Regions from separate parts of the Aeromonas sp. 130281 genome, predicted to be linked through region 1. Evidence: predicted binding sites of a transcription regulator. Region 1 holds the regulator's gene; the other holds the start of a gene.
What was found. Region 1 encodes LexA, which represses DNA repair genes until DNA is damaged. Its sites were predicted from a motif close to ANCTGTNTNNNNANACAGNT; they were not measured.
Positions count from the first base shown of each region.

Region 2: AC1IN8_RS15350 (DUF4250 domain-containing protein) is a predicted target of LexA. The motif match lies at 3,312-3,331, and genes of this name have one in related genera.

Region 1 is NZ_JBWVQS010000015.1:22,258-28,188, reverse strand. Features, by position in the region: gene AC1IN8_RS20760 (MATE family efflux transporter) at 1-879, opposite strand, end outside; gene AC1IN8_RS20755 (SCO family protein) at 908-1,534, opposite strand; gene AC1IN8_RS20750 (hypothetical protein) at 1,749-1,958, opposite strand; gene lexA (transcriptional repressor LexA) at 2,418-3,044, opposite strand; gene plsB (glycerol-3-phosphate 1-O-acyltransferase PlsB) at 3,249-5,672, shown strand; gene ubiA (4-hydroxybenzoate octaprenyltransferase) at 5,743-5,931, opposite strand, start outside.
Region 2 is NZ_JBWVQS010000005.1:331,570-337,500, forward strand. Features, by position in the region: gene pabB (aminodeoxychorismate synthase component I) at 1-923, opposite strand, end outside; gene AC1IN8_RS15340 (fumarate hydratase) at 1,133-2,656, shown strand; gene AC1IN8_RS15345 (cell division inhibitor) at 2,811-3,287, opposite strand; gene AC1IN8_RS15350 (DUF4250 domain-containing protein) at 3,521-3,718, shown strand; gene AC1IN8_RS15355 (glycogen/starch/alpha-glucan phosphorylase) at 4,115-5,931, shown strand, end outside.

The DNA.
Region 1 (5,931 bases):
AAAACCGTCCAGCCCGTAGGAGATCAGCATCAGGAAGTTGAGCAGCACCGCATTGGCGGCCACCGCCACGTCCCCCAGCCTGGCCCCCTGCAGGGTCATGAAGGCGAAACAGAGCTGCAGGCAGAGGGAGCGGATGAAGATGTCCCGATTCAGGCCGAGCAGCCGCCGCACCGCGGGCCATTGCCACCAGCGCGACCAGGCGTTCTGCCACACCTCGGCCGGGAGATGGCGCAGGCGGCGGCTCACCAGCCAGAGCCCCACCCCGAGCGAGCAGTAGTCCGCCAGCAGGGAGGCGGCAGCCACCCCCCTGACCTGCCAGCCCAGCCCCAGCACGAACCAGGCATCCAGCACCATGTTGACCAGGTTGCTCAGGATCAGCAGCAGCATGGGGCTGCGCGCATCCTGCATGCCCAGCAGCCAGCCCATGATGACCAGGTTGCACAAGGCCGCCGGGGCGCTCCAGATCCGCACCGAGACATAGTCGCCGGCATAGACCTGCACCTCGGGGGATCCCCCGCTGAGCCCTATGATGGCAGGCAAGAAAGGCAGCACCAGCAACAGCAGGGCCAGCCCCAGCCCGACGGCGAGGCCGAGCGCCCGCGCCAGGGTGTCCAGCTGCCCCTCGGCGCTGGCGGCGCCCTGGGCCTGGGCGGTCAGGCCAGTGGTGGACATGCGCAGGAAACCGAGCAGCCAGAACAGGAGGTTGATGAGGGTTGCCCCGACCGAGACGCCCCCGAGGAACCAGGCCTGACCGAGATGACCGATCACCCAGGTGTCCACCAGGCCGAGCAAGGGGGTGGTGACGTTGGAGAACACCATGGGCAGGGCCAGGGCAAACACGGCCCTGTGGCGGCGAGGATCCCTCAGCCAGGACGCCATCAAGCTAGGCACAATCGGCGCCAGCGTCTCACTCGTCGGCCAGCCGCACTATGCGTGCGAAGTCGGAGACCATGGTCTGCATGTCCACATGAGGCACCTCACCCGGGGCCACCTTGGGACGGAACATGGCCACCAGCTTGCCCTCGGGGCTGATCAGCACGATCGAGGCCGAGTGGTCTATGAGGTAATCCTTGCGTTCGCTCTCCACGATGGAATAGACGAGGCCAAGGTTGCGCACCAGGGGGAAGAGGGCGCGGTGGGGGCCGGTCGCCGCCTTGAACTCCGGATGGAAGAAGGCGGTGTAGCTCTTGAGGCGAGCGCTGTCGTCCCGCTGGGGATCCGCCGAGACGAAGACCACCTGGCTGCTGGGCGAGATCTTCTTCAGATCCGGGTAGATGGAGCGCAGATCCGCCAGGGCGGTCGGGCAGACGTCGGGACAATAGGTGTAGCCGATAAACAGGAAGGTCCAGTGCCCCGCCAGATTGGCGGCGGTGAAGGGCTTCCCATCCCCATCCGTGAGGGTGAAGGGATTGATGTCGCGCCCTACCGGATAATAATCCGCCTGCGCAGGCAGGGAGGGTTGGCTCCAGTAATAAGCCGCCATTATGCTGCCGACGAAGAGCAACAACAGCAGGGAAAAACGTGGTTTAACCATATAAAACAGAACCTTGCTAGTTCAACCAGCCAGATGGCGGGGCCAATGAAGGGCTATTGTAACCCGCCAGGCCCCGTTTCTGCCTAGTCCCGAGTCCGGATCCCGGTCAGGAAAGGTCCCCATAGGGAGGAGACAACCACTATCTCCCGGCCATGGCGGGGATAAAGAAAAGCCCCACACCGGGTGGGGCTCACACACTGTTCGGGGGACTGGCTCAGGGTCGCAGTCTTCGCTGCCCCTGGGGGCGCCGGATAGTGGCGCGCAGCGGAATGACCGGGGCCGTCCAGGGGGCATCTGGCAAACCTATGTCGTGGTGGCGGCGGAACAGACGAACCAGGCGGACAATCTTGTCCTTGGGGCACCCCAGCCAGATGGTCCAGCCATCGCCCTTGTGATAGACCCAGAGCGCATAAAACCACGTCATCCGACTGCCCTTGATGAATCGGGTGATGGAGGATGCGGGGGTTGCGGTTGCGGCCGGACCCGGATCCCACGGCGAGCTTGAAGCCATACCTGTCCTCCTTGCTCAACAGGCCACGCCGACCAGTGTGACTGCCATCGGGAGGCAGACCAGGCACCGTCGCGTACTGACTGTATTGAGTCGTCCTGCTGCCTGACGACTCTCCCTGTCCCGCACCGCCCCAGCCGTGATGCATCCCTGCTACCCATGCTGACCTGGCGGCACACTCAAGGTCATGGCGATTATCCGGCCATGACACTGCGGGCCTTCTCAAAGGATATATCCGAAATGCACGATGCGTGGCGGTACTGTTTACGGTGGATCCGGGCGGCGGCAATGGCGGGGATCGGGGAGGAAAGGAGATCGGGGAAAACGCACAAACGAAGGGGCCTCCCGCAGGAGGCCCCTTGGCATGTTCGATGGCTACATCCAGTCGGCGTTGCGAATGACCCCGACCGCCAGCCCTTCGATGGTCAGATGCTGGCTGGAGAGATCCACCTCGATGGGGGAGAGCTCCTCGTTCTCCGGCAGCAGCCACACCTGGCTGCCCTTGCGCTGGAAGCGCTTGACGGTGACGTCTTCATCGAGACGCGCCACCACCACCTGACCGTTGCGCACCTCCTGGGTCTTGTGCACCGCCAGCAGATCCCCATCCATGATGCCGATGTTCTTCATGCTCATGCCCTGCACCCGCAACAGGAAGTCTGCCCGCGGGTGGAACAGGGCGGGATCCACCTGATAGTGGCTCTCGATGTGCTCCTGGGCCAGGATGGGCTCGCCGGCCGCGACCTTGCCGATGAGCGGCAGGCCGTTCTCTTCTGGCGCAGCCTCCTCTTCCTCGAGCAGCAGACGGATGCCGCGGGAGGTGCCGGGCATGATCTCGATGACCCCTTTCTTGGCCAGGGCCTTCAGATGTTCCTCGGCCGCATTGGCCGACTTGAAGCCAAGCTTCTGGGCGATCTCGGCGCGAGTCGGCGGCATGCCGGTCTCGCTCATGTTCGCCTTGATAAGCTCCAGCACTTCAGCCTGGCGGGGGGTAAGGGGTTTCATAGCATAGGCACCTGTCTTTTTATACAGCACACTGGCAGTATATACAGTGCTGTGGCCAAGGCAAGGCGTTGCTGATATTTGTCCCCACCTTGTCGCAAAAATCCCGCACCTTCTATCCTGAAAAGGCACTCATCCTACCTCTCGGCGACAAGCCGTCGGTGATTTGCTATGCTCACGCCGCATTTTTTTGGAGAGCAGACGCACATGTCCCTTGGACAGAACATTTCCAGAGCCATCCTGCAATGGCCGGTCAGTGGCTTGGTCAATCACAAGAGCCTGCCGGAAAATCCCATCACGGAGCTCAAGCTGGATCCGGCAAGACCCATAGTCTACGCCCTGAAAACCAGCTCGATCACCGACCTGATGACCCTGCAACAGTGCTGCGAGGATCTCGGCCTGCCCGGCCCCTTCACTCCGCTGGAACTGGGTGGCCAGCTGCTGCCGCGCTACGTCTGTCTGGATCGTCCGCCTCCCCTGTTTGGCACGCGCAACAAGCCGCTGCCCTTCCTGCAGGAGTTCCACCAGCTGCTGGACCTGCACAAGCAGGATCCCGAGCTGGATATCCAGGTGGTGCCCGTCACCCTGTTCTGGGGGCGCGCCCCCGGCCGGGAAGGCGAGGAAGCCTCCGGCTGGAACATCATCAGCAGCCTGGCCCCGAACCGGCTCAAGAAGGCGCTGATCGTGATCCTGAAAGGGCGCGAAAACCTGGTGCGCTTCTCACCGCCGCTCTCATTGCGCTACATGGCGGACAAGCACGGCACCGACGAGGCCATCGCCCACAAGCTGGCGCGGGTGGCCCGCACCCACTTCAGTCGCCAGCAACTGGCGGCCACCGGTCCCAAGCTGCCGAACCGCAACCTGCTGTTCAAGCAGTTGCTGGAGTCGAGCGTGATCCAGCAGGCCATCGAGGAAGAGGCCAGACGGGAGGGGATCAGCCTCGAAAAAGCCCAGAAGCGCGCCCATGGCTACATGGACGAGATCGCCTCCAACTTCTCCTACCGGCTGATCCGGCTCGGGGAGAGCTTCCTCGGCTGGCTGTGGAACAAGCTCTACCGCGGCCTCTCGGTCAACGGTGCCGAGCAGGTGCGCCAGCTCGCCCAGGAAGGGCACGAGATAGTCTACGTCCCCTGCCATCGCAGCCACATGGACTACCTGCTGCTCTCCTACGTCATCTATCACCAGGGCATGGTGCCGCCCCATATCGCGGCGGGCATCAACCTCAACTTCTGGCCGGCGGGCCCCATCTTCCGCCACGGCGGCGCCTTCTTCATCCGCCGCACCTTCAAGGGCAACCCGCTCTACAGCACGGTATTTCGTGAATACCTGAACCTGCTGTTTGCCAAGGGCTACTCGGTGGAGTTCTTCACCGAAGGGGGTCGCTCGCGCACCGGCCGCCTGCTGCCCCCCAAGACCGGCATGCTGGCCATGACGCTGCAGGCCATGATGCGCGGGCTGGACAGGCCGGTCACCCTGGTGCCCGTCTATCTGGGCTACGAGCACGTGATGGAGGTGAACACCTACCACAACGAGCTCAAGGGCAGCCGCAAGGAGAAGGAGAGCTTCCTGCAGGTGCTCGGCATACTGCGCAAGCTGCGCAACTATGGCCGGGGCTTCGTCAACTTCGGCGAACCGCTGACCCTCAACAGCTACCTCGGCGAGCACGTGCCGCACTGGAAGGAGAGCATTGGCCGGGAGGAGCGCCCCGAATGGATGGCCCCCACCGTCAACCAGCTGGCCGAGCTGCTGATGACCCGGATCAACGATGCCGCCGCCGTCAACGGCCTGACCCTGAGCGCCCTGGCGCTGCTGGCCGCCGAACGCCATGCCCTGACCCGGGACGAGCTGCAGGCCCAGATCAACACCTATCTGGACCTGCTCAAGCAGGTGCCCTACAGCCCCCAGAGCACCATGCCGGACGAGGATGCCAGGACACTGCTGGATCAGGCCATGGAGCTCAACAAGTTCGAGGTGAGCGAGGACAAGCTGGGGCAGATCATCAGCCTCGATCGCTATCAGGCGATCCTGCTGACCTACTACCGCAACAACATACTCCACCTGTTCGCCCTGCCCTCCCTGGTGGCGGCCCTGATCGAGCGCTGCGAAGGGATCTCCCGCGGCGAGATCGTCGCCCGCTGCATCGACATCTACCCGCTGCTCAAGACAGAGCTGTTCCTGCGCTACGAAGAGGACGAGCTGCCGGAGCTGGTCGATGCCCTGCTGGCCGAGCTGCAACGCCAGAAGCTGATCGAGGCGCGCGACGGCGGCTACTGGGTCAATCCGGGCAACCAGATGCGCCTGCTGCTGCTGGCCGAGAGCATTCAGGAGACGCTGCAACGCTACGCCATAGTGCTGACCCGGGTGCTGGCCCAGCCCCACATCGAGGCGGAGCAGCTGGAGGCGGACGGCCTGATGATGGCGGAGCGCCTCGGCACCCTGCACGGCATCAACGCCCCCGAGTTCTTCGACCAGAAGCTGTTCAGCACCCTGATCCACACCCTGCGCAGCGAAGGCTATCTGGATCCGGGCTGCAAGCCGGATCTCGGCCGCTTCCAGGCCCTGGCCGACAACATAGTGCCGCTGCTCAGCAACAAGATCCGCCGCACCATACAGGCGGGCAACCGGCTCTGACCTCAAGAAGAGCCAGCCACGAGCAACAAAAAGGCCGCATCATGCGGCCTTTTTTATCGACAGGGGCTGCTCACAGGTAGTGGGCGATCACCCCGAGCAGCACCAGGGCTCCCACATAGTTGTTGTTGAGGAAGGCCTGGAAGCAGGCTTCCCGCTGACGCTCCCGGATCAGCCGCTGCTGATAGACGAACAGCGCCGCCGCCCCCAGCAGACCCCAGTAATAGCCGGACCCCAGCGCCATCAGCTGACCCACCAGCAG
Region 2 (5,931 bases), on a different contig from region 1:
ATCATCAGGTTCTCCGATCTGTCCTTGTCGGCACTGGCGAGCGACTCGGCCACCTGTTTGTCGATAGCGGGATCCGGATGACGGGGCCGGGTGCCCTTGATGGGCTTGGTCTCGATGTGGCGGCCATCGAGCAGCAGGAAGCGCTCGGGGGAGAGGCTCAACATGGCGCTACGGGGCAGCCGGACAAAGGCCGAGAAGGGGGCCTTGTTGGCGGCACTGAGGGCGAGATAGGCGGACCACTCGTCCCCTCCATAGGGGGCGCTGAAGCGCTGGGTCAGGTTGATTTGATAGCAGTCCCCTGCCGCCAGATAGGCCTGGATGCGGGCGAACTTTTCGCCGTACTCGGCCCGACTCATGTTGCTCTGCCACTCGCCCTGCAAGGCGAAGGGGGCGCAGGGCCGAGGGGCTTGCGCCGCCAGCCACTGCAATCGTCTGGCGAGCCCGGCCTCATCTCCCCAGTGCACCAGCTGCCAGCGACCGGTCGCGACCTCCCGCAGCAGTGCCCAGTCGTAGATCCCCACTGCCATGTCGGGAACCTGGATGTCTGCACTGGCCTGGACGGGCAGACGTTCGAATCGCCGGCCCAGATCGTAGCCAAAGAGCCCCAGGGCGCCCCCGATGAAGGGCAGGTCATGCTCATCCTGCACCAGCTCCCCCAGCAGGGCTCGTTGGGTCTCGGCGAGCAGGGCGAGGGGATCGCCGTCATGATGGTTCTGGTGGCCAGCCTGGGTGAGGCAGGTGCTGGCACCCCGGGTCTCCAGGGTGGCAAGGGGATCGGCGCTGATGATGTCAAAGCGGTTGTCGGCGCCCGTTGGGCCTGCCGATTCCAGCAGGATGGCCCAGGCCTGGTGTTGCAAGCGGGCAAACAGGGCGTGAAGCGATGCTTGCGGATCGAAATGGTGGATATGCAGTCTTGGTTTCATTTTTTGTTACACAGGCAACAGTTTGCACCCAGCTCCCTAGCCGGTTCGGGTGCTCAAGCGTATCATGGCCGCCGGCATTTTTAAGAAAAACACCGTTATAAAAACACGCCGTAGTCGCCGGCTCTGTGCGCATTCGCCGCCTGCCGAAGGCCCGGCTCATATGGAAGCCCTTGCTCGCGCAAGCGACGACAAGGACCAGTGAGGATGATATGAGCATCATTAGAAAACAGGACTTTATCGATTCCATTGCTGACGCCCTGCAGTACATCTCTTTCTACCACCCCCTCGATTTTGTCCACGCCGCCAAGGCTGCCTATGACCGCGAGATCAACCCGGCCGCCAAGGATGCCCTGGCCCAGATCCTGATCAACTCCCGCATGTCTGCCGAAGGGCATCGCCCCCTGTGCCAGGACACCGGCATCGTCACCTGCTTCGTCAAGATCGGCATGCAGGTGCAGTGGGACAGCGACATGACGGTGCAGGAGATGGTGGACGAGGGCACTCGCCGCGCTTACACCAATCCGGACAACCCGCTGCGTGCCAGCGTGCTGGCGGATCCGGCCGGCAGTCGCAAGAACACCAAGGACAACGCCCCTGCCGTGGTGCACATCGACATGATCCCGGGGGACAAGGTGGAAGTGAGCATAGCGGCCAAGGGCGGCGGCTCCGAGAACAAGTCCAAGATGGTGATGCTCAACCCCTCCGACGACGTGGTCGAATGGGTGCTCAAAACCGTGCCGACCATGGGCGCCGGCTGGTGCCCGCCTGGCATGCTGGGGATCGGCATCGGCGGTACCGCCGAGAAGGCGGCCGTGCTCGCCAAGGAAGCCCTGATGGAGCACATCGACATTCAAGAGCTGATCGCCCGGGGTCCAGAGACCACAGAAGAGAAGCTGCGGGTCGAGCTCTATGACAAGGTCAACCGGCTGGGGATCGGCGCCCAGGGGCTGGGGGGCCTCACCACAGTGCTGGACGTGAAGGTCAAATCCGCCCCGACCCATGCCGCCTCCAAGCCGGTGGTGATGATCCCCAACTGCGCCGCCACCCGCCACGTTCACTTTGAGCTCGACGGCTCTGGCCCCGCCGAATTGACTCCGCCGAGGCTGAGTGACTGGCCGGAAATCACCCGTGAAGCGGGCGGCAACGTGCGCCGGGTCAATGTCGACGGCATCACCAAGGCCGAGCTCGCCAGCTGGAAGAGCGGCGATACCGTGCTGCTGTCCGGCAAGATCCTCACCGGCCGTGACGCCGCCCACAAGCGCATTGCCGACATGCTGAAAAATGGCGAAGGCTTGCCGGAAGGGGTCGACTTCACCAACCGCTTCATCTACTACGTCGGCCCGGTCGATGCGGTGCGTGACGAAGTGGTCGGCCCGGCCGGTCCCACCACCTCCACCCGGATGGACAAGTTCACCGACATGATGCTGGGTGAAACCGGCCTCATCGGCATGATAGGCAAGTCCGAGCGGGGTCCGAAAACCGTCGAGAGCATCAAGCAGCACCAGGCCGTCTATCTGATGGCAGTGGGTGGCGCCGCCTACCTGGTGGCCAAGGCCATCAAGAAGGCCCGTGTGGTGGCCTTCGCCGATCTGGGCATGGAAGCCATCTATGAGTTCGAGGTGGAAGACATGCCGGTGACAGTGGCGGTGGACTCCCAGGGCAACAACATCCATGAAACCGGTCCGGCCTACTGGTCTGCCAAAATTGCCGAGCTGGATACCAGGCTCGCCTGATCCGGTAAAAGCCCCTGCGGGGCGCCGGGCAGATGGCAGCCCAGGCCATATGACAGAAGGCGACCCCAGGGTCGCCTTTCTCGTCTTGGTTGCCGCCCTGCCAGACTGACGCTGGGGCGGGGAGCCCTGCCAGCCCGGGTCGGCACGATATGACTCAATGGTTCAGGTAGACGTCCTGCCCACCGTAACAGAGAGAGCCCTGGGAAGGGGTGGGCTCGAAGAAGCGGGTCAGGACACCGGCACGCTGACCCAGGGTGCTGAGGCGGCTGCGATCCAGGGCAACCCGTTCGGGCAGCCAGGTCAAGACGGCGGCACAATGGCCGTTGGCCAGGCTCTGCTCCAGCAGACGTTGCCAGTTCTTGATCTTGGGGCCGTGAACCACCAGTACCCGGGCGGGATTGATTCCCTGTGCCTGCAGTTGCTTGGCTACGGGCAGCCCTGGCGGCGCTATGAGCAGGATCCAGCCGCTGTCGCTTTGGCTCAATCTTCCCAGCGCATCCAGCAACGGGGCTTCATGGAGATCCATGGCCAGTCGATGCTCATGCTCCGCCTTGCTCTGATGGCGGGTGGGCCAGGTGGTGATCACACCGGCAGAGGAGGAGAGTGGGCGGTGACTCAGGGGCTGGCTCATATGTGTGTCCTGTATGAATAACCATGCTGTATGCGTATACAGTAGTTCTATCTCATGCCAGTGACAAGGCGTTTGTGATTAAAAATGTGAGCAGACTAACAGGGGTTTTTATTAACCATTTGAATTTAAACACTATTTATATCGATGATGGGGCGGGTGTTTTTTAACCTGTAGACAAAGCGCGGGCCGGCGCTCATGGTTATACAGTATGTATGGCAAGAGGAGGGACCAAGATGGATGTGAGCACCTTGCAACGGCTGGACGCCAATATTCTGCTCGGGATCATCAACGAGAAGCTGCGGCTGGAGTGCGATGGTCTGGAAGAGTTGCTGGCTTACTACGACATGACGGAGGATCAGCTGGCCACCCGTCTGCAGCAGATTGGTTATCACTACGACCCCATGAGTAACCAGTTCAAGGCCCATGGTTAATTCAGCTCAGGAAGCTGCCCCAATTGGGGCAGCTTCCTTTTATTGCCGTGCTGATACACCAAGCATTGAAAGCGATTTCATCGCCGGCCGAGTCGGCGCTTATTTTCACGTATTTTCAGCCGCTGGCAATCATTGAAAACCTATTCATGAATCCAACTTTTTGTATTTCATTCAATGTTTTGATTTTTAAGGTTATTTTTATTTTGTTCAGGGAGGATATAGGAAAGGGTTTTCATGGTGAAACTGTCATTTTTATACGTTAAAGTGTGACTCACGTTAACTTTTAAACCCCCGGCTTTAGCTAGTATGCCCACGCCGGAACATATTCTGAGATAACAACAGCGCCGGTCCCTCAAGGGGATAACATTTTTTATTTGTAACGAAGGAAAATGGTTTATGGCTACCAAGAAGAAGACAGACCAGGATCTCCAACTGGATAAAGATCAGCTCAAGGCGAGTATCGTGCGTCACCTGCGTTCTACCTTGGGTACAAGCGAACAGAAAGCCTCTCCCGAAGCATGGTGGAAAGCGACCGCTGCCGCCGTCAACGAACAGGTGTACGAGCGCCTGACCCGTACTCAGCAGACTCACTTCAAGAAAGATACTCGTGCGATTCACTATCTCTCTGCTGAATTCCTGATGGGGCGTTTGACCTCCAACAACCTGCACAACCTCTCCCTGTACAAGACTTGCGAAGAGGCCCTGGGTGAACTCGGTCTGGAACTGACCGACCTGTGCGAGCAAGAGCCGGACATGGCCCTTGGCAACGGCGGCCTGGGCCGTCTGGCCGCCTGCTTCATCGACTCCCTGGCCACCCTGAATTACCCGGCGGTGGGCTACGGCATCCATTACGAGCACGGCCTGTTCCGTCAGGAGATCCAGGATGGCCGCCAGATCGAGCGCCCGGACTCCTGGCGTGAATATGGCAACCCCTGGGAGATCTGCCGCCCCGAGTCGGTGCAGGAGATCCCGCTCTACGGCTACGTGGAAACCGTGTTCGGTGACAAGGGCGGCCTGAAGAAGGTGTGGCACGCCGGTCGCAAGATCAAAGGGGTGCCCTGGGACATTCCTGTGGTGGGCTTTGGCGGTCACACCGTTAATATCCTGCGCCTGTGGGAATCCCGCGCCTCCGAGTTCTTCGACTGGGACGTGTTCAACGCCGGTGGCTACATCGACTCCCAGGCAGAGAAGGCCCAGGCCGAGACCATCTCCAAGGTGCTCTACCCGAATGACGAGACAGATGCAGGCAAAGAGCTGCGCCTGATCCAGCAGTACTTCTTCTGTGCCTGCTCCATCAAGGACATCATGCGCCGCTACAAGCGGGTTCATGGTTCGGATTTCCGCAACTTTGCCGCGCAAATTGCCATCCAGCTCAACGATACCCACCCGACGGTGGCCATCCCCGAGTTGATGCGGGTGCTGGTGGACGAGGAAGACTTGAACTGGGATGCCGCCTGGGCCATCTGCTATCAGGTCTTCTCCTACACCAACCACACCCTGCTGCCGGAAGCGCTGGAGAAGTGGTCCGTCAGCCTGTTCGAGAAGGTGCTGCCCCGTCATCTCGAGATCATCTACGAGATCAACGCCCGCTTCCTGAACGAGCTGGTGGAGCCCAAGTGGCCGGGCAACGACGCCATCAAGGCCAAGCTCTCCATCATCGAAGAAGGGGACGTGCGCAAGGTACGCATGGGCAACCTGTGCGTCATCGGCTCCTCCAAGGTGAACGGCGTGGCCGAGATCCATTCCAAGCTGGTGAAAGAGGATCTCTTCCCCGAGTATGCCGAGCTGTGGCCCGAGAAGATGTGCAACGTCACCAACGGCGTGACCCCCCGTCGCTGGCTGCTGGCCTGCAACCCCGAGCTTGCCGCCCTCTACAACGAAGTGGTGGGCAAGGAGTGGCCGCTGCAGCTGGACAAGCTGCGCAGCGTGACCAAGTTTGCCGACGACAAGGCGTTCCAGCAGCAGTTCATGACCATCAAGCGTCACAACAAGGAGAAGCTGGTCAAGGTCATCAAGGCGGAAACCGGCATCGATGTCTCGGCCGAGGCGATCTTCGACGTCCAGATCAAGCGTCTGCACGAGTACAAGCGCCAGCAACTGAACCTCATCCACATCATGGCGCTCTACCGCCGTCTGCTGGCGAACCCGGACTATGACATGCACCCGCGGGTGTTCATCTTCGGCTCCAAGGCGGCGCCCGGTTACAAGCTGGC